3 regions of the Anoxybacillus sp. PDR2 genome follow, and region 3 is predicted to be linked to each of the others. Evidence: riboswitches for the same ligand, from Rfam matches in the RefSeq annotation. Region 3 holds a riboswitch; each other region holds the start of a gene.

What was found. A riboswitch is a leader RNA that binds a small molecule or an ion and turns the genes downstream of it on or off. The one in region 3 is predicted to bind lysine.
Region 1: it holds a riboswitch for lysine, as region 3 does, so the genes downstream of both, GRQ40_RS14220 (aspartate kinase) here and GRQ40_RS10290 (amino acid permease) in region 3, are expected to answer to the same signal.
Region 2: it holds a riboswitch for lysine, as region 3 does, so the genes downstream of both, GRQ40_RS05535 (amino acid permease) here and GRQ40_RS10290 (amino acid permease) in region 3, are expected to answer to the same signal.

The regions. Positions count from the first base shown of each region.
Region 1 covers NZ_CP047158.1:2,948,069-2,955,168, forward strand. Annotated here, with positions in the region: gene sdhB (succinate dehydrogenase iron-sulfur subunit) at 1-614, opposite strand, end outside; gene sdhA (succinate dehydrogenase flavoprotein subunit) at 611-2,371, opposite strand; gene GRQ40_RS14210 (succinate dehydrogenase cytochrome b558 subunit) at 2,407-3,015, opposite strand; gene GRQ40_RS14215 (YslB family protein) at 3,290-3,745, shown strand; gene GRQ40_RS14220 (aspartate kinase) at 4,147-5,367, opposite strand; lysine riboswitch at 5,500-5,678, opposite strand; gene uvrC (excinuclease ABC subunit UvrC) at 5,747-7,100, opposite strand, start outside.
Region 2 covers NZ_CP047158.1:1,140,266-1,147,365, forward strand. Annotated here, with positions in the region: gene mtnW (2,3-diketo-5-methylthiopentyl-1-phosphate enolase) at 1-58, shown strand, start outside; gene GRQ40_RS05515 (2-hydroxy-3-keto-5-methylthiopentenyl-1-phosphate phosphatase) at 55-714, shown strand; gene GRQ40_RS05520 (methylthioribulose 1-phosphate dehydratase) at 711-1,343, shown strand; gene GRQ40_RS05525 (1,2-dihydroxy-3-keto-5-methylthiopentene dioxygenase) at 1,373-1,915, shown strand; gene GRQ40_RS05530 (MarR family winged helix-turn-helix transcriptional regulator) at 2,119-2,562, shown strand; gene GRQ40_RS05535 (amino acid permease) at 2,707-4,134, opposite strand; lysine riboswitch at 4,228-4,411, opposite strand; gene GRQ40_RS05540 (M3 family oligoendopeptidase) at 4,572-6,266, shown strand; gene GRQ40_RS05545 (ABC transporter ATP-binding protein) at 6,754-7,100, shown strand, end outside.
Region 3 covers NZ_CP047158.1:2,148,883-2,155,982, reverse strand. Annotated here, with positions in the region: gene thiD (bifunctional hydroxymethylpyrimidine kinase/phosphomethylpyrimidine kinase) at 1-430, shown strand, start outside; gene thiE (thiamine phosphate synthase) at 440-1,105, shown strand; gene GRQ40_RS10295 (twin-arginine translocase TatA/TatE family subunit) at 1,582-1,755, shown strand; gene GRQ40_RS10290 (amino acid permease) at 1,786-3,246, opposite strand; lysine riboswitch at 3,356-3,543, opposite strand; gene GRQ40_RS10285 (peptide MFS transporter) at 4,135-5,514, opposite strand; gene GRQ40_RS10280 (thermonuclease family protein) at 6,008-6,691, shown strand; gene GRQ40_RS10275 (histidine kinase N-terminal domain-containing protein) at 6,723-7,100, opposite strand, start outside.

The DNA of each region.
Region 1 (7,100 bases), 800 kb from region 3:
CCCATAATGGCTTTAAGACGTTCCTCTTTATGCATGGCACCAGTTGGATGAGCGTTAAATAAACGCACTTGTGAAAGGGGTGCAGGACCGATAAAGTTTGATTTGCTGTTCACATTCGGGCAAGCTTCCAAGCACACGCCGCAAGTCATGCATTTAGAAAGCTCATATGCCCATTGACGTTTTCGTTCTGGCATGCGCGGACCAGCACCTAAATCATAGGTTCCATCAATCGGAATCCATGCTTTTACCTTTTTCAAGGAATCAAACATCCGGCTGCGATCGACTTGCAAGTCGCGCACAACCGGGAATGTACGCATCGGTTCTAAACGGATTGGCTGCTCCAGCTTATCGATAAGAGCTGTACAGGATTGGCGCGGCTTTCCGTTAATGACCATGGAGCAAGCTCCGCACACTTCTTCTAAACAGTTCATATCCCATGTGATTGGAGTTGTTTTTTCTCCCTTAGCATTTACCGGATTGCGGCGAATTTCCATGAGAGCGGAAATAACGTTCATATTGGGACGGTATGGAATCTCAAATTCCTCTTCGTATGGCGCAGAATCCGGACGATCTTGTCGCGTTACAATGAGACGAATCGTTTTTTTCTCGCTCATGATTTCACATCCTCTTTCTTTTTCGAATAGTCACGTTTACGAGGCTTAATTAGTGATGTATCCACATCTTCATAATGGAACGCTGGACCATCTGGAGTAAAGCGAGCCATTGTTGTTTTTAGCCACTCTTCATCATTGCGCTCTGGAAACTCCGGTTTGTAATGAGCGCCGCGGCTTTCGTTTCGATTGTATGCACCAAGTGTAATCACACGAGCTAATTGAAGCATGTTATGAAGCTGGCGAGTAAATGAAGCCGCCTGATTACTCCATTTAGCTGTATCGCTAATATTAATATTTTTATAACGCTCCATAAGCTCTTGAATTTTTTCATCCGTTCTTAAAAGTTTATCGTTATACCGAACAATCGTCACATTATCGGTCATCCATTCGCCAAGCTCTTTATGAAGCACATAAGCATTTTCTGTTCCATTCATCGATAAAATATTGTTCCAACGTTCTTCTTCTTGTTTTGCATATCGCTCATATAAAGAAGAAGGAAGCGCATCAGATGACTTGTCCAATCCCTTAATATATTCAACGGCCTTCGGACCTGCAACCATTCCGCCATAAATCGCCGATAAGAGCGAGTTAGCTCCCAAGCGGTTAGCGCCATGCATAGAATAGTCGCACTCTCCAGCAGCAAACAATCCTGTAATATTCGTCATTTGATCATAGTCAACCCATAATCCCCCCATGGAGTAGTGCACAGCTGGGAAGATTTTCATCGGCACCTTACGCGGATCTTCTCCCATGAATTTCTCATAAATCTCAATAATGCCACCTAATTTAATATCGAGCTCCTTAGGATCTTTATGAGAAAGATCGAGGTACACCATATTTTCGCCGTTGATGCCAAGCTTCAAATCAACACAAACATGGAATATTTCACGAGTCGCAATATCACGCGGAACTAGATTTCCGTATGCTGGATATTTTTCCTCTAAGAAATACCATGGTTTACCATCTTTATATGTCCAGACTCGACCGCCTTCACCGCGCGCCGATTCACTCATAAGCCGTAATTTATCATCACCCGGGATCGCCGTTGGATGGATTTGAATAAATTCTCCATTCGCATAATAGGCACCTTGCTGGTAAACAATCGATGCAGCTGAACCTGTATTAATAATCGAGTTGGTGGATTTTCCGAAAATGATGCCTGGGCCACCCGTTGCCATAATCACAGCATCAGCAGCAAATGATTGGATTTCCATCGTCGTTAAGTTTTGCGCAACAATCCCACGGCAAATTTGCTCATCATCTAGTACCGCACCAAGGAACTCCCAGCCTTCATACTTCGTAACCAAGCCAGCGACTTCATGGCGGCGCACTTGCTCATCAAGCGCATAAAGCAGCTGCTGACCCGTTGTCGCCCCCGCAAATGCAGTACGGTGATGCTGCGTTCCACCAAAGCGCCGGAAATCTAGCAATCCCTCAGGTGTACGGTTAAACATAACACCCATACGATCTAATAAATAAATAATGCCTGGTGCTGCTTCACACATTGCTTTGACTGGTGGTTGGTTTGCCAAAAAGTCACCACCATATACCGTATCGTCGAAGTGTTCCCACGGGGAATCTCCTTCACCCTTTGTATTCACCGCACCGTTAATCCCACCTTGAGCACAAACAGAGTGAGACCGCTTTACTGGCACAAGCGAAAACAATTCCACTGGCACACCCGCTTCTGCGATTTTAATGGTGGCCATTAGTCCGGCTAAACCGCCGCCAACTACTATGATTTTTCCTTTTTTCATCGTTACTCACTCCCTAAAAAATTGCTAGTCGTGGATTAAGCGAATGCTAAAATGGCACGAATGCCAACGATTGAAAGCGCTACAAAGATGATCATCGTCACGTAAGTAAAAATTTGCTGTGAACGAGGAGTAACTGTTAATCCCCAGCTTACACAGAAAGACCATAGCCCATTCGAAAAATGGAACACCGTTGACAAAATACCGACAATATAAAAAGCAAGCATAAAAGGATTGTCAACAATGTTGGCCATCATGTCGTAGTTCACATCAGCTCCAAAAGCAGCTTGTACACGTGTTTGCCATACGTGCCACGTGACAAAAATGAGCGTAATGATTCCTGTCAGCCGTTGAAGCATGAACATCCAATTTCGGAAATATCCAAATCTGCCCACATTGTTTTGAGCGGTAAAAGCGATATAAAGTCCATAAATAGCATGAAACAGCAAAGGCAAAAAAATGATAAATATTTCTAAAAAATAGCGGAACGGTAAATGTTCCATAAATGATGCTGCCCGGTTAAATGATTCTGGACCTTTAGTCGCAAAGTGGTTCACTACTAAATGCTGGACTAGGAAAATTCCAACCGGAATAACCCCTAGTAATGAATGGAGTCGGCGGTAAAAAAATTCTCGATTTCCTGCCATATAGTATACCCCCTTTTTAAATAGTGATAATAAAAGATTTATGCACTCCCCATCCACACTAACTAAATGATTAATAGAACTGTAAATGCTTCCATTTCCATTAATCACGCGTCACATCCATTGTACTCCCACAATGTAGTAGCGTCAAGAAAACGAGTTCATAAAATGTTCAATCGTTTGAAAATTAAAACAATATTTGTGCAAAAATCGAAAGAAAAATACTGATTTCTTCTCATTGTTCGGCTATAATGTTTGATAGAAAGAGGGGAATTATGTGAAAACACATTCATTTCAGGAACACTATGAAGCATTACAGCACGTTGAAATTCCTTTATTTGGATATCATCTAATTCGAGAAGTCCTTCTTCCCGATTTGCTTGGCAAAGAAACCGACAGCATTTTATATTGGGCGGGAAAGCATTTAGCGCGCTGCTACCCCTTAGAAACATTCGATGACATCATTTTATTTTTTGAAAAAGCAGGATGGGGTACGCTCGCTGTCATCAAAGAACGCCAAGATGAATTAGAAATCGAGCTGACAGGGCCCGCGGTATCCGCTCGGATCGCCATGAATGCTCACTGTTCATTTCAGCTTGAGGCCGGCTTTCTCGCACAGCAGATTGAACAGCAAAAACGCTTCGTCTCGGAAGCATATGAGCAGCAAAAAAAGCGTGATCAAAAAGTGACTTTTACTGTGAAATGGGACCGTAAACACGAAATTGCTGAATAGACAGATTTTCTGCACCTTTTCAATTGTATTAGCCTATCGATGCACGACAAGAACAAAGGCAAGTATACGTATTTGCTTGCCTTAGACTGTTAACAAACGCTTCATCCTGCGTCACGGGCCTCATTCGTCGCTCATGAACGTTTGGGTTCGCTTCGCGTCTTCACTCGGCTGGCGTTTCTTGTCTGCCAAGCGCCTTCAAGCCAGTTTGATGTAGAACTACCACTATGATAGAAGAATCGTATAAAATGGTGGTAGACAAAGTCGATTTTGACTTTGTCTACCACTTGAGGCAAGCAAGCATTTGCTTGCTTTTTTAGTCAAAACAGTCGGCACAGCACGATTGAATGCACCTTCGCTCTCAAAACGCTTGCCATGATTTCGAGCAGTACGGTCTTGTCTGGTTATGAACGCACGGCGGCTTTTTCATCCAATTGAAACGCCGTATGCAACGCTTCTACTGCTGCAACCATATTTTCTTGAGACACGACGGTTGAAATTTTGATTTCGGACGTGCTGACCATTTTTATTTCAATCCCTTTATCCGCTAACACTTGAAACATTTGTGCAGCTACACCTGGATTAGAGATCATTCCTGAGCCGACAATCGATACTTTGGCCAGTTGGCTTTCATATTCTATCTTTGCTCCCTTGAATGATTCCAACACTTGCAAAGTCTCAGGCAAATCCTCTGTGCGAATGGAAAACGACACAGCTGCTGCTCCGCTATTAGTTGTGTTTTGAATAATAATATCGACATTAATCCCGCGATTCGCTAACGCTGTAAAAACGGTTGGCAACATAGGCAACTCGTGCGGGAGCCCTTGGACCGTCACTTTTGTTACTTGATCTTCAAAAGCAATCCCTCTGACAATTAAATGCTGTTCCATTGAAACATCCTCCTTTACCGTTGTTCCGCTCTCCTCTTCCATACTCGAACGAACTTCCAGCAATACTTGATAATTTTTAGCAAACTCTACAGCCCGCGGATGAAGCACTCCTGCTCCAAGATTGGCCAGCTCTAGCATCTCATCATAGGAAATTTCCTCTAGCTTTTTCGCTGCTTTTACATAGCGCGGATCGGTAGTAAACACTCCTGTCACATCTGTATAAATATCGCACTTATCCGCTTGTAGAGCGGCCGCTAAAGCTACAGCTGTCGTGTCAGAACCGCCGCGACCAAGAGTCGTGATATCTCCCTTTTCCGTCACTCCTTGAAAACCAGCCACAATGACGATTTGTCCTGCTTGCAAATATTGATGAATTCTCGTTGTGTCGATATCTATAATGCGAGCATTGCCATGAACAGTCTCTGTCTTGATTCCAGCTTGCCAGCCCGTTAAAGAAACAGCTGCATACCCCTTTTCTTGCAAAGCCATCGCTAATAGGGCAATACTCACTTGCTCCCCTGTCGAAAGAAGCATATCCAGCTCCCGCTTGCTAGGTTGGGACGTTAGCTGTTTGGCTAAATCCACAAGCTGATTCGTCGTCTTTCCCATCGCTGAAACGACAACGACCACTTGATGTCCTTTTTGCACCTCGCTCATTACTCGATCAGCGACATGCTGAATACGTTCAATAGATCCTACAGACGTTCCGCCAAATTTTTGCACAATCATTCCCATTTTTCTCATCCCTTGTTCTTAAAATGTTGATTTCAGCATCCATACCGGTATAGAAACAAATAAAAAACAGCAATGAGAGGCTTCTCATTGCTGTGCATAACGAAATAAGAAAAGAAACGAATTCGCTCCACACAGTGAGATAGCTCTCCAAGATGGGTCATCTTGACAGTCCTACATTTCTTAAACGCAGGACCAGCAGGAAAAGCAATGAGACTTCCCCCACTTCGGCGAGCCTCCCCTTTCGGCATTTTTCTTTGGAACCCATTTTCCTCCAAATGCCTACTCTTGAAGTTCGCGCCTCTATCTTCACTTCTGTGCTTAGAAGTGTATAAATATGCAATTAAGGTGATTGTATCAGCTTTTTCTCCAATTGACAATACTATTCTCGCAGCTTTTCATAAATTTTTTCAGCAACTGCGCGAGGAATCGCCGCTTTTTGCAGCTCCTCAATCGTCGCTTCTTTTATATTTTTTAAAGAGCCAAAATGCTTAAGAAGCGCTTTTTTTCGCTTTTCTCCAACTCCCGGAATGTGGTCAAGCGCGGACTGAAATAACGATTTTCCTCGCGTCTGGCGATGAAACGTAATAGCAAAACGATGGACTTCATCCTGAATGCGCTGCAGCAAATAAAATTCTTGGCTGTTTCGCGACAATGGCACGATTTGTGGTGGATCTCCCATGATTAATTCCGATGTGCGATGCTTGTCGTCTTTTACAAGACCGGCAAGCGGAATTTCCAAGCCCAACTCATTTTCTAACACATCGCGAACAGCCGCCAGATGTCCCTTTCCTCCATCAATTAAAATCAAATCCGGAAGAGGAAGGCGTTCCTTTAAAGCACGGCTATATCGCCGCCGTACAACCTCGCGCATTGATTCATAATCATCTGGCCCCTTCACAGTTTTAATTTTATATTTGCGATATTCTTTTTTCTCAGGCTTGCCGTCGATAAACACCACCATCGCCGAAACCGGATCAGCCCCATGGATATTAGAATTATCAAACGCTTCGATTCGATGCGGTGTTGGAATGTTCAACGCAACTCCTAAGTTTTCAACCGCTTTAACCGTTCGTTCTTCATCGCGTTCAATAAGATAAAACTTCTCTTTTAAAGCGATCGCTGCATTTTTACTCGCAAGATCGACCAGCTCTTTTTTCTTTCCTCTTTTCGGCTGAATAACAGGCACCTGGAGCAACTGCTCAGCCAAGCTTCCGTCAACCTCAAGCGGCAGGATTACTTCTTTTGGCTTAAAATGATTCTCCTTGGAGTAAAATTGTCCTAAAAATGTGAGCAGCTCTTCATCGGGATCTTGATGCAGCGGAAAGATCGAAACATCCCGCTCGATTAGCTTTCCTTGACGAATAAAAAAGACTTGGACGCACATCCATCCTTTGTCATAGGAGTAGCCGAACACATCTCTGTTAACAAAATCCTTCATCGTCATTTTCTGTTTTTCCATCATCGCTTCAATATGCGCAATTTGATCACGGTATTCTTTAGCTCGTTCAAATTCAAGGGCTTCTGCTGCTTTGTTCATTTTTTCAACCAATTCTTTTTTTATGTCTTGGTGTCCCCCGTTTAAAAAACGGACAATCTGTTCCACTATTTCTTTATTTTGTTGTTCCGAAACCGAATAGATACACGGAGCGAGACATTGTCCCATATGATAATAAAGACAGGCGCGGTTCGGCAGGGACGCGCACTTGCGAAGCGGATACATGCGATCGAGCAAT
Region 2 (7,100 bases), 1.0 Mb from region 3:
AAACCATTCATTGCAAAAAGCAATGGCTTTATGGGGCACTCAAGAGGTGAAAGTATGACGAAACCGATTATTTTTTGTGATTTCGATGGCACGATTACGAATAATGACAACATTATAGCGATTATGAAGCAATTTGCTCCGCCGCAATGGGAAAGCATCAAAGAGGATGTGCTCGCGCAACGCTGCTCTGTTCAAGATGGCGTCGGAGCGATGTTTTCGCTTCTTCCTTCCCGGCTAAAAGAAGAGATTACGAATTTTATTTTAGGGACTGCCCAAATTCGCGATGGTTTTCGTGAATTTGTCTCCTTTACAAAGGAGCGAGGCATTCCGCTCTATGTCGTTAGCGGCGGAATCGATTTTTTCGTTTATCCGCTTTTAGAAGGACTTATTGGAAAAGACGCGATTTTTTGCAATGGTTCGGATTTTAGCGGGGAAACGATTCGCATTACATGGCCGTATGCGTGTGATGACCATTGCCGTAACGGCTGCGGCTGCTGCAAGCCGTCGTTGCTGAGAAAGCTAGCAACATCAGAGGCAACGAAGATCGTCATCGGTGATTCCGTTACGGATTTAGCGGTCGCCCAGCTTGCCGATCACGTGATCGCCCGTGATTTTCTGTTGCAAAAATGTGCGGAGCTGGACCTTGCTCATACGCCGTTTACGACGTTCTATGATGTCATGGAATCTTTGAAAAGGATGGAGGTGAGCGCATGAGCGATTTATTGAAGAAATGGGCAGAGCTTGCTGATGTCAAAGCAGAACTGGCTTCCCGCGATTGGTTTTTGGGAACAAGCGGGAATCTATCGATCAAGGTGGCTGATCAGCCGCTGACCTTTTTCGTTACAGCCAGCGGAAAAGATAAACGAAAGCAAACAAATGATGATTTTCTTCTTGTCGACGCTTTGGGCAATCCGGCTGAGCCGACCCATTTAAAGCCATCGGCTGAAACCTTGCTGCATGTGGAAATTTACAATAAAACGAACGCTGGCTGTGTGCTTCATGTTCATACGATTGATAATAACGTCGTCTCTGAACTGTATGGGGATGATGGGGAAGTCATTTTTACCGGTCAAGAAATGATTAAAGCGTTTGGTCTTTGGGAGGAAGATGCGGTTTTCCGCATTCCGATTATTCGGAATCATGCGCATATTCCGACGCTTGCCGCTGAGTTTTCGAAGCACCTCTCGGCAGATAGCGGAGCGGTGCTGATTCGCAACCACGGTATTACCGTATGGGGAAGAAGCTCCTTTGAAGCGAAAAAGTTTTTAGAAGCGTGCGAGTTTTTGTTTAGCTATCATGTTAAGCTGCTTATGCTAAAAGGTCACAAAGTATTCACTTCATAGATTTTAAAATGATAATGGAGGGATGAAAAATGGCAGTTATTAAAATTAGAAACACGGGTGAATGGATCAAAGGTCATGAGAATGTAGGGAGCTTTTTAGAAAAGCAAGGCGTTCTGTATGAACATTGGGATGTTAGCAAGCTGCCAAGTCACTTAAAAGAAACGTTTGTTTTGAGTGACGAGGAAAAAGAGGAAATTTTAGCGATTTTTAAAGATGATATTGAGGATTTAGCAGCAAGAAGAGGCTATAAAGCGTGGGATGTTGTCGCTTTATCAGATGCTACTCCGAATTTAGAGGAATTATTGAAGAAATTTGAACAAGTGCATATCCATACGGAGGATGAAGTACGCGCCATCGTCGCGGGACACGGCATTTTCATTATTAAAGGCGACGAACAAACAGGATATTTTGAAGTGCAGCTGGAAGCTGGCGATGTTATTTCCGTTCCAGAAGGAAATCCGCATTTCTTCACATTAATGGAAGACCGCCAAGTGGTAGCTGTTCGTTTGTTTATTGATCCATCTGGCTGGGTTGCCCATCCTTATGAGGAAAAAGAAGAAGCTGTTCAATAACCAAAAAGCGCAGGAATCTTAAGCGATTCTTGCGCTTTTTGATGGATGGAATCGATTCGATTCGCCGAGAGGTTTTCTAGCACTGAAACGAATGGCAGAAGAACGTACGGAATGGACGGCGTAGATCGGGGCGTTTCATTGACAAAGAGAGGATTTTTCGCTACAATGGCTTCGAATTCGACCGATAAAGGATTTGATGACAAGTGGCGGATAGAGAGGAAATTTTGCAATCATTAAAGCTATTTATTGTGCTGTCAAGAGCGTACCGTGCTGTTAATGATCAAGTAAATAAATCCATTCAGTCGTTCGGCGTGAACCCTACGGAGTTTGCTGTGTTGGAATTGCTATATCATAAGGGGGATCAGCCATTGCAGCAAATTGGCGGGAAAATTTTACTGGCAAGCGGCAGCATCACATATGTTGTCGATAAATTAGAGCAAAAAGGGCTGATTATGCGCAAAGCATGTGAAAAGGATCGCCGTGTAACTTATGCTTCGATTACGGATAAAGGAAAAGCTTTTATTGAAAAGGTATTTCCGGAGCATGAACAAACGATCCATGAAACACTTTCCGGATTAACGACTGAAGAGAAAGAACAGGTTATTGAATTATTGAAAAAAATGGGATACGGTGCGAAACAGCAATAAGTACGGATGGTGAAAGCGCCAGCGGATCAAAGATTCGCTGGCGCTTTTTTATAATGGGTGGCAGGCGCGCGTTCTTTTTTGATAAAGAGAGAGGAGGGACTATAGATAAAAGATAAAGAGAGGGAGAAACCCCTCTTTTTTGGATTAAGCTGACAGTCTTTTTTTCGCGTTTTTTTCTTTGTCTACTGCTTTTTTTACAAGCGGATAAAAAATGATGCCGCTTGCGAGCAACGCAACGCCAAGCATAAAGGTTTTGATGTCAGATGTTCCCGCGATAATGACCCAAATGGAATAAATAGTGGCCAGTGCTGCAATGACTCCATCCGTGATTCGCTGCTTTGTATTGGTTTCATATGTCTCTCCTGTCCATGTGAGCTTGAGCTGAAAGACAGAAGCGATAAAGTAAGGAACAAGATAAGCGAGTGTCGCAATATAAATGACAAAATCAAATGCAGCTGACATCGAATGAGAGATCGTTGAGAAAATGAAAATTTGCGCTAATCCATTTGACAAAACTAAAGCGAGTTTCGGCATTCCTTTTTTGTTTTCTTTTAAGAAGGCAGGGATAAATAATCCTTGCTTCGCGGCTTGATATGGAACTTCCGCGCTTAATAGCACCCAGCCGAGCGTCGAGCCAAGAAGGCTGATGAGGCCAAGTCCAGCTAAGATGTATGCGCCGCTTGGTCCTAAAATGGTTTGAATCGCATCCACTAAAGGCTTCTCTGAATGAATCAACTGTTTTTGCGGAAGCAAGCCCATTACAAGCACACTTATGCCAATGTAAATGATGAGAGCAATCAGCAAACCAAGAATGGTTGCCCGTTTGACATCTGTTTGCTTGCGTGCACGTGAAGCGAACACAATCGCAGATTCCACTCCGACAAATGCCCATAATGTCGCAACGGCCGCGCCGGTCACTTGCCCGAACAGGCTAACGGAATGGCCTGCTTCATCGTAACGCGGAGCGACGATAGAGCCGATGTTGCTTTTATCAAATGCAAATAAGCTTATGGCAATAAATAAAAAGAAGCCGAGTACCTTTGCCGAAGTGGCTATGAAATTTAGTTTTCCGGCTCCCTCGATGCCGCGCAAAATAATAAAGTGCATTCCCCATAACAGAGCGGTACAAACCATAAATGTAAGGAGGTTGCCGAGTTTGATCGGTGTAGCGCCTACCATAAATACGGTTTGTTTGCTTGTTAAAATCGGAAAGAATGTGGATAAATAACTCGTAAATGTCGTAATAATGGCCACGTTTCCAGCAAAATTTCCAATCCAATAGCCCCAGGAAGACATAAATCCCGATAAAACCGAGGCGTTTGATCTCTTTGGAAACAATTCCTTCGCGTAAATTTGCGGCCCGCCATTTAATTCAGGCTTGCGAATCGCTAAATTGCCAAAGACAAGAGCGGTCATTAGCACTCCGCCACCTGTTAATAGCCAAGCTAAAATGACCCCTAAAGGGCTCGCGGCTTCTGAAAGTGAACGAGGAAGCATAAAAATTCCTGATCCAACCATATTCCCAACGACAAGCGCCGTTAATACCCAGAGACCTAGTTTATTTTGCTGCAATATAACCCCTACTCCTTTCTGATTTGCGCATTTATCAAAAAAAAATACACCCTTAAGTTTTCAACGGGTGCATGTGACATCCGCATCTAACTTAATGTAGATAGCGCTCCATCGCTTCCATTAAGCGATGGCAGTCCTGACTCTATTCGAATGCAGGCCCAGCTTGCGGCGCCAGAGTACGCTGCAAACTTCGGCAATGAATCCTTTCATTTGAAGTCATCGGTTCCTCTGTCCCTCATTCAAACTACTTTTATCCATTGCAACCTCTATCTCATCTAAGTTGACGAGAAGAAAAAATATTCAATTACCTTGATAATCATACACGATTCGACAATATTCGTCAATATGCTTTTATCTGAAGCATGAACAGGAATTTTTAGCAAACAAGTGGAATATAACTAAGGTTAGAAATTTTTGAGGAAAAGGAAGGGATGGATTTGAAGTTTTCCGAGTTTCTATATAAACGCCCTGACATGGAAAAACTAAAGACAGAATTTCAAGCGGCATTGCAGGCGTTTCAGCAGGCCCTGCATGCGGAAGAGCAGGATGAAGCGATGAAGCAAATCAATAAACTGCGCAACGAATTTAGCACGATGGCGCAAATTTGCTATATTCGCCATACGGTTGATACAAATGATGACTTTTATAAGCAGGAGCAAGATTTTTTCGATGAGGTGGATCCGATTGTCAAAGGCTTTGTCAACGAATATTATGAGGCGCTCGTCGCCTCCCGATTTCGTTCAGAGCTCGAAAAACGCTGGGGAAAACAGTTATTTGCACTTGCGGAAACAGAGCTTAAAACGTTTTCTCCTGAGATTGTCGCGGATTTACAGTTAGAAAATAAGCTAGCAAGCGAGTATACGAAATTGGTAGCCTCCGCAAAAATTTTATTTGAAGGACAAGAATACACGTTGGCACAGCTGCAGCCGTTTGTGGAGTCGCCTGATCGGCAAATGCGGAAGCGGGCAAATGAAGCGCGATTTGCCTTTTTTGAAACGCATGAGGAACAATTTGACCATATTTACGATCAGCTTGTCAAAGTGCGTACAAGCATTGCAAAAAAACTAGGGTTTAACAACTTTGTTGAACTTGGATATGCAAGGTTGGGACGGACCGATTATAATGCTGAAATGGTTGCGCGATTCCGTGAGCAGGTGAAAGCTTATATTGTGCCGTTAGCAGAAAAGCTGTATGAACGCCAGAGGAAAAGAATTGGCGTCGAGAAGTTGAAATATTACGATGAAGCATTTTCATTCCCGACGGGCAATCCGACTCCAAAAGGGGATGCAAAGTGGATTATCGAAAACGGCCGAAAAATGTATGAAGAGCTGTCACCAGAAACAGGCGAGTTTTTCCGGTTTATGATTAAAAATGAATTGATGGATCTTTTGGCCAAAAAAGGGAAAGCAAGCGGTGGTTACTGCACATATATAGAAGAATATAAAGCGCCATTTATTTTTTCGAATTTTACTGGTACGTCCGGCGATATTGATGTTCTCACCCATGAAGCGGGCCACGCTTTTCAAGTGTATGAAAGCCGCCATTACGAAATTCCAGAGTATAATTGGCCGACGTTAGAGGCGTGTGAAATCCATTCCATGAGCATGGAGTTTTTCACATGGCCATGGATGGAGCTGTTCTTTAAAGAAGATACGAAAAAATATCAATTTCATCATTTAAGCTCGGCTGTGCTGTTTCTGCCATACGGGGTGGCGGTTGATGAATTCCAGCACTTCGTTTATGAAAATCCGGAGGCAACACCAGCGGAACGGAAGAGAAAATGGCGGGAAATCGAACGAAAATACATGCCAACAAGGGATTACGATGGCCATGATTATTTGGAGCGCGGCGGTTTTTGGCAACGGCAAAGCCATATTTATACAACGGCTTTTTATTATATTGACTATACCCTTGCGCAAATGTGTGCGTTTCAGTTTTGGAAGCGTTCAAGAGAAAATTATCAGGAAGCGTGGCGCGATTATTTAACGCTTTGCCGTGAGGGAGGAAGCAAGTCATTTACCAAACTTGTACAAGTCGCTCATTTAATATCGCCATTTGAAGATGGCTGCGTTCAGTCGGTTATGGAAGAAATTGAGCAGTGGTTGAACAGCGTGGACGACAAACAGCTGTGAAAAATGGGAGGATGTCCTAAAAGGAAGCGGTTTATATATGCCCAAATGATCGGTTGTTTTCGTTTGAAGGCTGACCATACTTTTTTGGTCAGCTTTTTTCTATAGAGGATAGGAAGCAACTGTTGTAGGTTTTCTTCCTTTTTTTGTCGAGTTTATGTAGAAATACAAAGGGAATAGGATATGAAGAAAAGGAGAGAAAGATGAGGAACATTCGCAAAGCCACGAACGTTTAGGCGGAACGATGGTCGGAGAAGAGACGATCAACATTGGTGGCAAAGTTCTTAAAGAAATCTGTTGCGGATGGAGGGACTGGAATCGTTATTGTAGCGGAGAAAGGGGCTGTTTTCGGCCATGAGGTTGAACGGTCGAGAATAAAGTCTCTAAAAATTCTTTATTTGATGAGTGAGTACTCACTTTATTTTTATTCGAGAGCAAGTTATAATGAAGTGAGTAATCACTCATTTTTTGGTGAGATGGAGGAATAAAGATGGCAGCGAAACCGTGCATTTGTGTTGAGCATGTGTCGAGAGTATTTGGAAAAAAGAAAGTTCTTGATGACATTGCCCTTGCTGTGGAGAGGGGAGAAATTTTTGGAATGCTAGGTCCATCAGGAGCGGGGAAAACGACTTTAGTGAAATTAATCGCGGGAATTGATCAAGCAACGGAAGGCACGATTCATGTGTTTGATGTCAAAATGCCTCATTTACAAGCGATGAAGCGCATCGGATTTATGGCGCAATCAGATGCATTATACGAAGAATTGACAGCGCTTGAAAACCTGCAATTTTTTTCTGCTATTTATGGATTGAGGGGAAAAAGGCAAAAGGAGCGCAT
Region 3 (7,100 bases):
AACACATTTGTTGCCGCTGGCGATGGTAGCCACTCCTAACATTCCAGAGGCAGAAGTATTGACGGGGATGAAGATCCGCACATTAGAGGAACGCCAAGAAGCGGCAAAACAGCTTCACAAAATCGGAGTCACGTACGTGGTCATTAAAGGAGGCCACGATGATGTTGAAAATGCAGCGGTTGATTTGCTATATGATGGCCGTGAATTTTCCTATTTCAAGGGCGCCCGAATTGAAACGAGACATACGCATGGAACAGGCTGCACGTTTGCCGCTGCAGTAACAGCGGAGCTTGCTAAGGGGCGCAGCGTCCATGAAGCGATCGAAACAGCGAAAGCATTTATTCAAGCCGCGATTGAAAACGAACTGGGGATCGGCAATGGGCATGGCCCAACCAACCATTGGGCGTATCGGCAAAAATGGATGTCGTAGGTGATGAAAATGGCGCAAACTTCAATGGATAGTCTGAAAGAGCAATTACGTGTTTATTTTATTATGGGAAGCAACAATTGTGAACGAAGTCCGTTAGAGGTGCTGACAGAAGCGATTGAAGGCGGAATTACGATGTTTCAATTTCGCGAAAAGGGCAAAGGGGCTCTTTCGAAAAAGGAGCAGTATGCATTAGCCAAAGAGTTGCAAGCGCTTTGCCGGAAGCACCATATTCCGTTTATTGTGAATGATGATGTGGAGCTAGCATTAGAGCTTGATGCTGATGGGGTCCATATTGGACAAGACGATGAACGGGCAGATGTCGTACGAAAAAAAATAGGAAATAAAATTCTCGGCGTTTCAGCTCATAATTTGGCAGAAGCGAAACGCGCCATTGAGCAAGGCGCTGACTATCTTGGAGTCGGTCCTATTTTTCCAACCAGCACAAAAGAAGATGCAAAAGAGGCACAAGGAACGGCCGTTCTTCGTCTTATGCGTGAGCATGGTCTGTCGATACCGATCGTGGGCATTGGCGGAATTACCGCGAACAACGCAAAGAAGGTTATTGCCGCTGGAGCAGACGGGGTGTCTGTCATTAGCGCGATCAGTTTAGCTCCTTCTCCTAAAAAAAGTGCGGAATGGCTGGCAAGAGCGGTTTCTGAAGCACTGAACGAATAAGGATGTCGATCATTGGACTACTCCATATCCCGACAGAAGACTATCGCCTCAAGGAACATGACGGGCATCGCTTCATGAGTTAGAGAGAGAAATGTCGGTTGGCATTGGCCAAAGTAGTGGAATCACAAGAATCTATGTGCTATTCTATACTTGTAAGTGGTTCTTGGAAAAACTGAAGATAGAGGATTGTGACAAGGAACACCGTCCGTTACGTAAAAGCTTCAACGTTCCCTTGTCTGTGCACGGTTCGAAGCAACGAAAACCGAGCCCAGTCGAACGTGTGAAGCGGACGAATGTACAAGCTTTCTTGTCGTTTCCCGTTGGAACAACGGGGAAGGTCTGCTAGCTGAAAAATCGAAGGATGTTTCCATGTTCGCAGGAATCTCCCACTTTGAAGCGAAAGTGGTAGTAATTCAAAGATGATATGATATAATGGAAAAGGAAAAGACGAAAATGAAGCGCATGGAGTGAATGATATGAACATAGGATTTGGCGAGATTGCCTTGATCGTATTTTTTGCCCTGTTACTTTTCGGCCCGAAAAAGCTGCCAGAGCTTGGACAAGCAGCTGGAAAAACGCTCCGCGAATTTAAAAATGCTACAAAAGGCATCATGGATGACGAAGAACAGAAAACGAAAAAGCACGACTGAAAAAACCGCTTGGCATAGCCGAGCGGTTTTTTAGTCTAATTCACATTCTTTGAGGGGAACGACCTTTGTCTTTTTCACGATTTTATAGCCAAGCCAAACCGCTAAAAACAATGGCAGTCCAATGTAGGAAACGAGAATGCCGTACCAATCGATTGACTTCCCCATAAAGGCCCCATAGTTCTGTCCCAAAATGACAATCGTGCAAAGCACTAGAGCGAACAATGGTCCAAATGGAAACCATTTGGCTTTATAAGGAAGATCATTGAGATCGCGCCCTTGCGCGGCATATGCTTTGCGGAAACGGTAGTGACTGACCGCGATGCCTAGCCACGCAATGAATCCCGACATACCCGAGGCATTTAATAACCATACATAAACGGTGCCATCGCCAAAGAACGAAGCCAAAAAAGCAAGCGTTCCTAGTGAAGCTGTGACTAGTAATGCATTAACAGGAACACCGCGGTGATTTAGCTTGGCCAGAAATTTTGGCGCTTTTCCTTCTTTTGCTAGATCCCAAAGCATTCGAGTAGACGCATACATACCGGAATTTCCGGCTGATAAAACCGCTGTTAAAATGACGGCGTTCATAACGGATGCAGCCAACGCAATGCCAGCTTTATCAAAGACGAGAGTAAATGGGCTGACCGTAACGTCGCTATTCGCTAGATTTTCATTTGTATACGGAATAAGCAGCCCGATTGCTAAAATAGCCAGTATATAAAATAGCAAAATACGCCAAAATACTTGACGAATGGCGCGAGGAATGTTTCGTTTCGGATCCTCGCTTTCACCGGCTGCAACCCCAAGCAGCTCTGTTCCTTGGAAAGAAAATCCTGCGGCCATAAAAATGCCGAGAGTCGCCATGAACCCACCATGGAACGGAGCGTCGTCGATGGTGAAGTTTCTAAATCCAACCGCTTCACCACCCATAATACCTATAATCATGAAAAAGCTGACAATAAGAAAAATAATAACCGTTACTACTTTAATAAGGGAAAACCAATATTCGGCTTCACCAAATCCTTTTACAGATAAATAGTTAAGTAAAAACATAATCACTAAGCATAATGCGCTCCATAAAAGTGAAGGGCTATTCGGAAACCAAAATTTCATGATCATAGTCACAGCCGAGAGTTCTGCGGCAATTGTAATGGCCCAGTTATACCAGTAGTTCCATCCTAAAGCAAATCCGAGAGCAGGATCGACAAATTTCGTTGCATACGTACTAAACGTTCCGGTAACGGGCATATAAGCGGCCATTTCCGCAAGGCTGGTCATCAAAAAATATACCATCACTCCAATCGCGATATACGCTATGAGCGCTCCACCCGGTCCAGCGGTATGAATCGCTCCGCCGCTTGCTAAAAACAACCCAGTACCAATCGTTCCCCCAAGAGAAATCATTGTTAGATGCCTTGTTTTTAGCTTTCGTTGCAGCTGGTTAGGCGAAGCCGGTGTGGCGGCTTCCTGTTTTTGCATGACGCTTTCCATGTTTTCATCGCTCCTTTTTTTCATGTTGTCATGGAAAGGAGCCGGGCAATAAAAAAAGCCGCCGAAGGAGATTCGGCGGCAATGCAATCATTACCCGTATCAACCCTTCCGTGAAGATAGCGCCCCACGGTTGCTTTACGCAAACCGTGACAGTGCTGCACCTATTCGGTGACAGCCCCAGTTCGCACATCCAGAGAAATGTGCCAACTTCGGCGGCTTTTCCCTTCGAGCGAAGTCTTCAATGTTCTCTGCATCTCGTTCGCTGTACTCATAAAAGCCGCAACCTCTACCTCATCGGGTGAATGAGGATGCTATTCATTTTGTTCCATGATGATTATAAAACAATTTTTGTACAAAAACAATATTTATTTATGCTTCAATCGCAAAAAAGCCAAACCCTTCTATGTTTACTATATACGTGGAATAGAGCGAGAGGCATGGAACGATAGAAATCCTGTTTCGTGAACTACTCACCACTTAGCTAAAGCTTGAAGTGGGAGCTTCTCAGTTCCACGACGAAAGCCGCCTTTCGTCTCCCTGAGCGTGACTTCGGGTCGTTCCAACCCTAGATGTCCGACAATTCGGAGTTCTTTTGTACCTTGGATATTTTACGCATGGAAGGATCCGCTTGGTTTTCGCATTTTATTTTCTCCATGCAACCTCCTATATCCAGTTATGAAAGAACGACATAGGTTTATTTTACCACAGGGTCAGACAATTGAACAGGCAAAAGCCTGTCCTTGTCCGAAGTCGATTCATCTCCCACTTTCATCAAGCTTCGCAAGATTTAGAAGTGGGAGACTTCTCGACTGAAGAATGTTAAAACGACCAATGGTAAATAAGCAAAGAAAAAAGGATTCACGATATAAGTGAATCCTTTTTTCTTTATTATTCTGACATTTCTACAAGTTTTTTCGATAATAATAACAGAACAAAGCCAAGAACAATGGTAATGCCGCCAATTAAGCTGAAAATTTCTAGATAGCCTAATGACTCCGTAAAAGCTGCTAATTGACCTGCTAAAATATTCGCGATACCAGTTGCTGATAACCAAACTCCCATTAGCAGGGAAGCGAGACGAATCGGTGCGATGCGGCTTGTAAGTGATAGCCCAACCGGTGATAGGCAAAGCTCACCAAGCGTATGCAAAAAGTATGTTAAAACAATAAATAATGCATTTGCTTTTACCGTAATGTGTTGCTCGTCGCTTCCGGTTTGCAGCAGAGCAGGAACCAAAACAGCAAATCCGAGACCAAGCAAAATCATACCTAATCCCATCTTTGTCGGAGCTGATAAATCACCGCGTTTAGAGTTAGCCAATTTTACCCATAATGCAGATAAAACGGGTGTTAATAGAACGATAAATAATGGATTTAATGATTGAAACCAAGAGGTTGGCATGGTCCAGCTGCCGATGGATTTATCGACGAACTTATCGGTATACAATGTAAGCGAGCTTCCTGCTTGTTCGAAGCCAGCCCAGAAAAAGACAACAAAGCACATTAAAATTAAGATCACACGAATGCGCTGTTTTTCTTTTTTTGTTAACGGCTCTTTTGGCGCAGTTGAAGCTGTTTTCTGTTTGCCAATCGGCTTTTTGCCGATTTCTCCTAGATAACGATTTCCTAATAGATTAAAAAATACTTGACCAATTATCATACCGATGGATGCGGCAAGGAAACCATATTTAAATCCATACTGCACGACGCCATTGACAGTCGTTTTAAAATAATCTTCAGCTAAAAATCCACAGATCAGCGGAGCAAAAAAGGCGCCGATGTTAATTCCCATATAGAAAATGGTAAAGGCTGCATCGCGGCGCTTGTCATTTGGTCCGTACAATTCACCGACAAGCGTCGAAATATTAGGTTTAAAGAAACCGTTTCCGATAATTAATAGTAAAAGCCCCGTATATAACCCTATTTTTGTATTGACCGCAAACAGTATAAGATTGCCGACGGCCATAATAATTCCGCCGATGGTAATAGCTAAGCGACGACCTAAAAAGCGGTCAGAAAGGTATCCACCGATAATAGGGGTAAAATAAACAATCCCTGTAAAGAACCCATAAATACTTACGGCGATTCTTTGATCAAATCCTAAACCGCCACTAATGGTTGCTGTCGTTAAATAAAGAACTAGGATCGCCCGCATTCCATAGTAGCTAAAACGCTCCCAAATCTCGGTGAAGAATAAAAGATAAAGCCCGGGAGGATGTTTTTTGCTTTGTTCCTGTTGCATCGGTTGAACCTCAGGTAATGCTCCCATTTTTCTTCCTCCTAAATTGATGATCGTGCAAAGAACATTTTATTTTATAAAATATCTATAAGTCAATAAAATTATATAGAAATAGAAAAATATAAACTTTTAAACTTATCTTTATCGATTTAATAGTGTTATTAATCTAAATATTATATTATTTGTATAATGAATCTTTCCATCATACTCTATATACTAGCTATTTCGTTCAATGGAAACAGGGCATTCATGGTGCTTGTTCAATTCATACTCGTTTGAGGAAGAAATGTTGACCCATTCCATTGGATGGCATCGCTTAAATGAAAAGATCGAAAGGTTCGTTCCATTTTCTCTATAGTTTCTCCATATAAACGGAATAATAGTTCTATTTTTAGGCGATCCATGCGCCTTGGAAAATGTTTTGTATGGTCTTGAAAGCTTAGGATTATGGATAAAAAAGTGAACAAATAGTGGTCAAGTTTTCTGAGATGCGCTACGATAAGATACGGAAGGAGGAGAAAGATTGAAGAAATACCTCATCGTGCTTTTGACTGCTTTTGCGGTTCTCGTGTTAACGGGATGCCAATCATCTTCAGAAAAAATTCCAGCTATTGTTCAACGGGTCATTGATGGGGATACGTTAAAAGTTGCAGTCGGAAGCAAAGAAGAAACCGTCCGTTTGTTGTTGGTTGACACACCTGAATCTGTACATCCGACCAAGCCCGTGCAGCCGTTTGGCGTGGAGTCAAGTCAATATGTGAAGCAATTACTGCCATCAGGGACAAAGGTGGAGCTGGAATTGGATGTGAGAGAGCGAGACAAATACGGCCGGCTGCTAGCCTATGTATGGATCGGAAACAAAATGCTTAATGAGCTGCTGCTGGAGCAGGGCTATGCTCGGGTGGCTTACGTATTTGAGCCTAATACGAAATATGTCGATGAATTCCGGCAAATTCAGGAGAAAGCCAGGGAGAAGCAACTGGGGACTTGGTCAATAGAAAATTATGCAACAGATCAAGGATTTAACGATCAAGCTTCTTCTTCATCATCGTGCTCTAAGCCAATGATTAAAGGCAATATTTCAAAAAGCGGAGAAAAAATTTATCATGTTCCTGGAAGTCCGCAATATAAGGTAACAAAGGCAGAAAGAATGTTTTGTACTGAGAAAGAGGCACAAGATGCAGGATTTCGCAAACCGCTACGCTAAATCCCTCTCTCCATATTAAGGGGAGAGGGATTTAGTTTGAACTGGGAAGGGAAATCATAAAGGAAGTAACATGCTGATTGGAAGAGCAGGTGATTTGGCCGCCATGATCTTCAATAATTTTTTTACATACATACAGGCCGATTCCTGTGCCAAGCTTTTTCGTTGTGAAAAATGGCTCAAAGATGGCGTGAATGGCTTCCGAAGGAATCATTGGACCGTTATTAGAAATCATGATGGCAATCTTTCCGTCCATCAATGACACATCGATATTGATCCGCCGCGGCTTTTCCTTTTCTTTGACCGCCTCGATGGAATTGAGAAGAATATTCATGATGACCTGTTTGAGCTGATTCCTATAGACAAATACAGTCAATGTTGAATCGATATTGGTAGACACATCGACATCTTC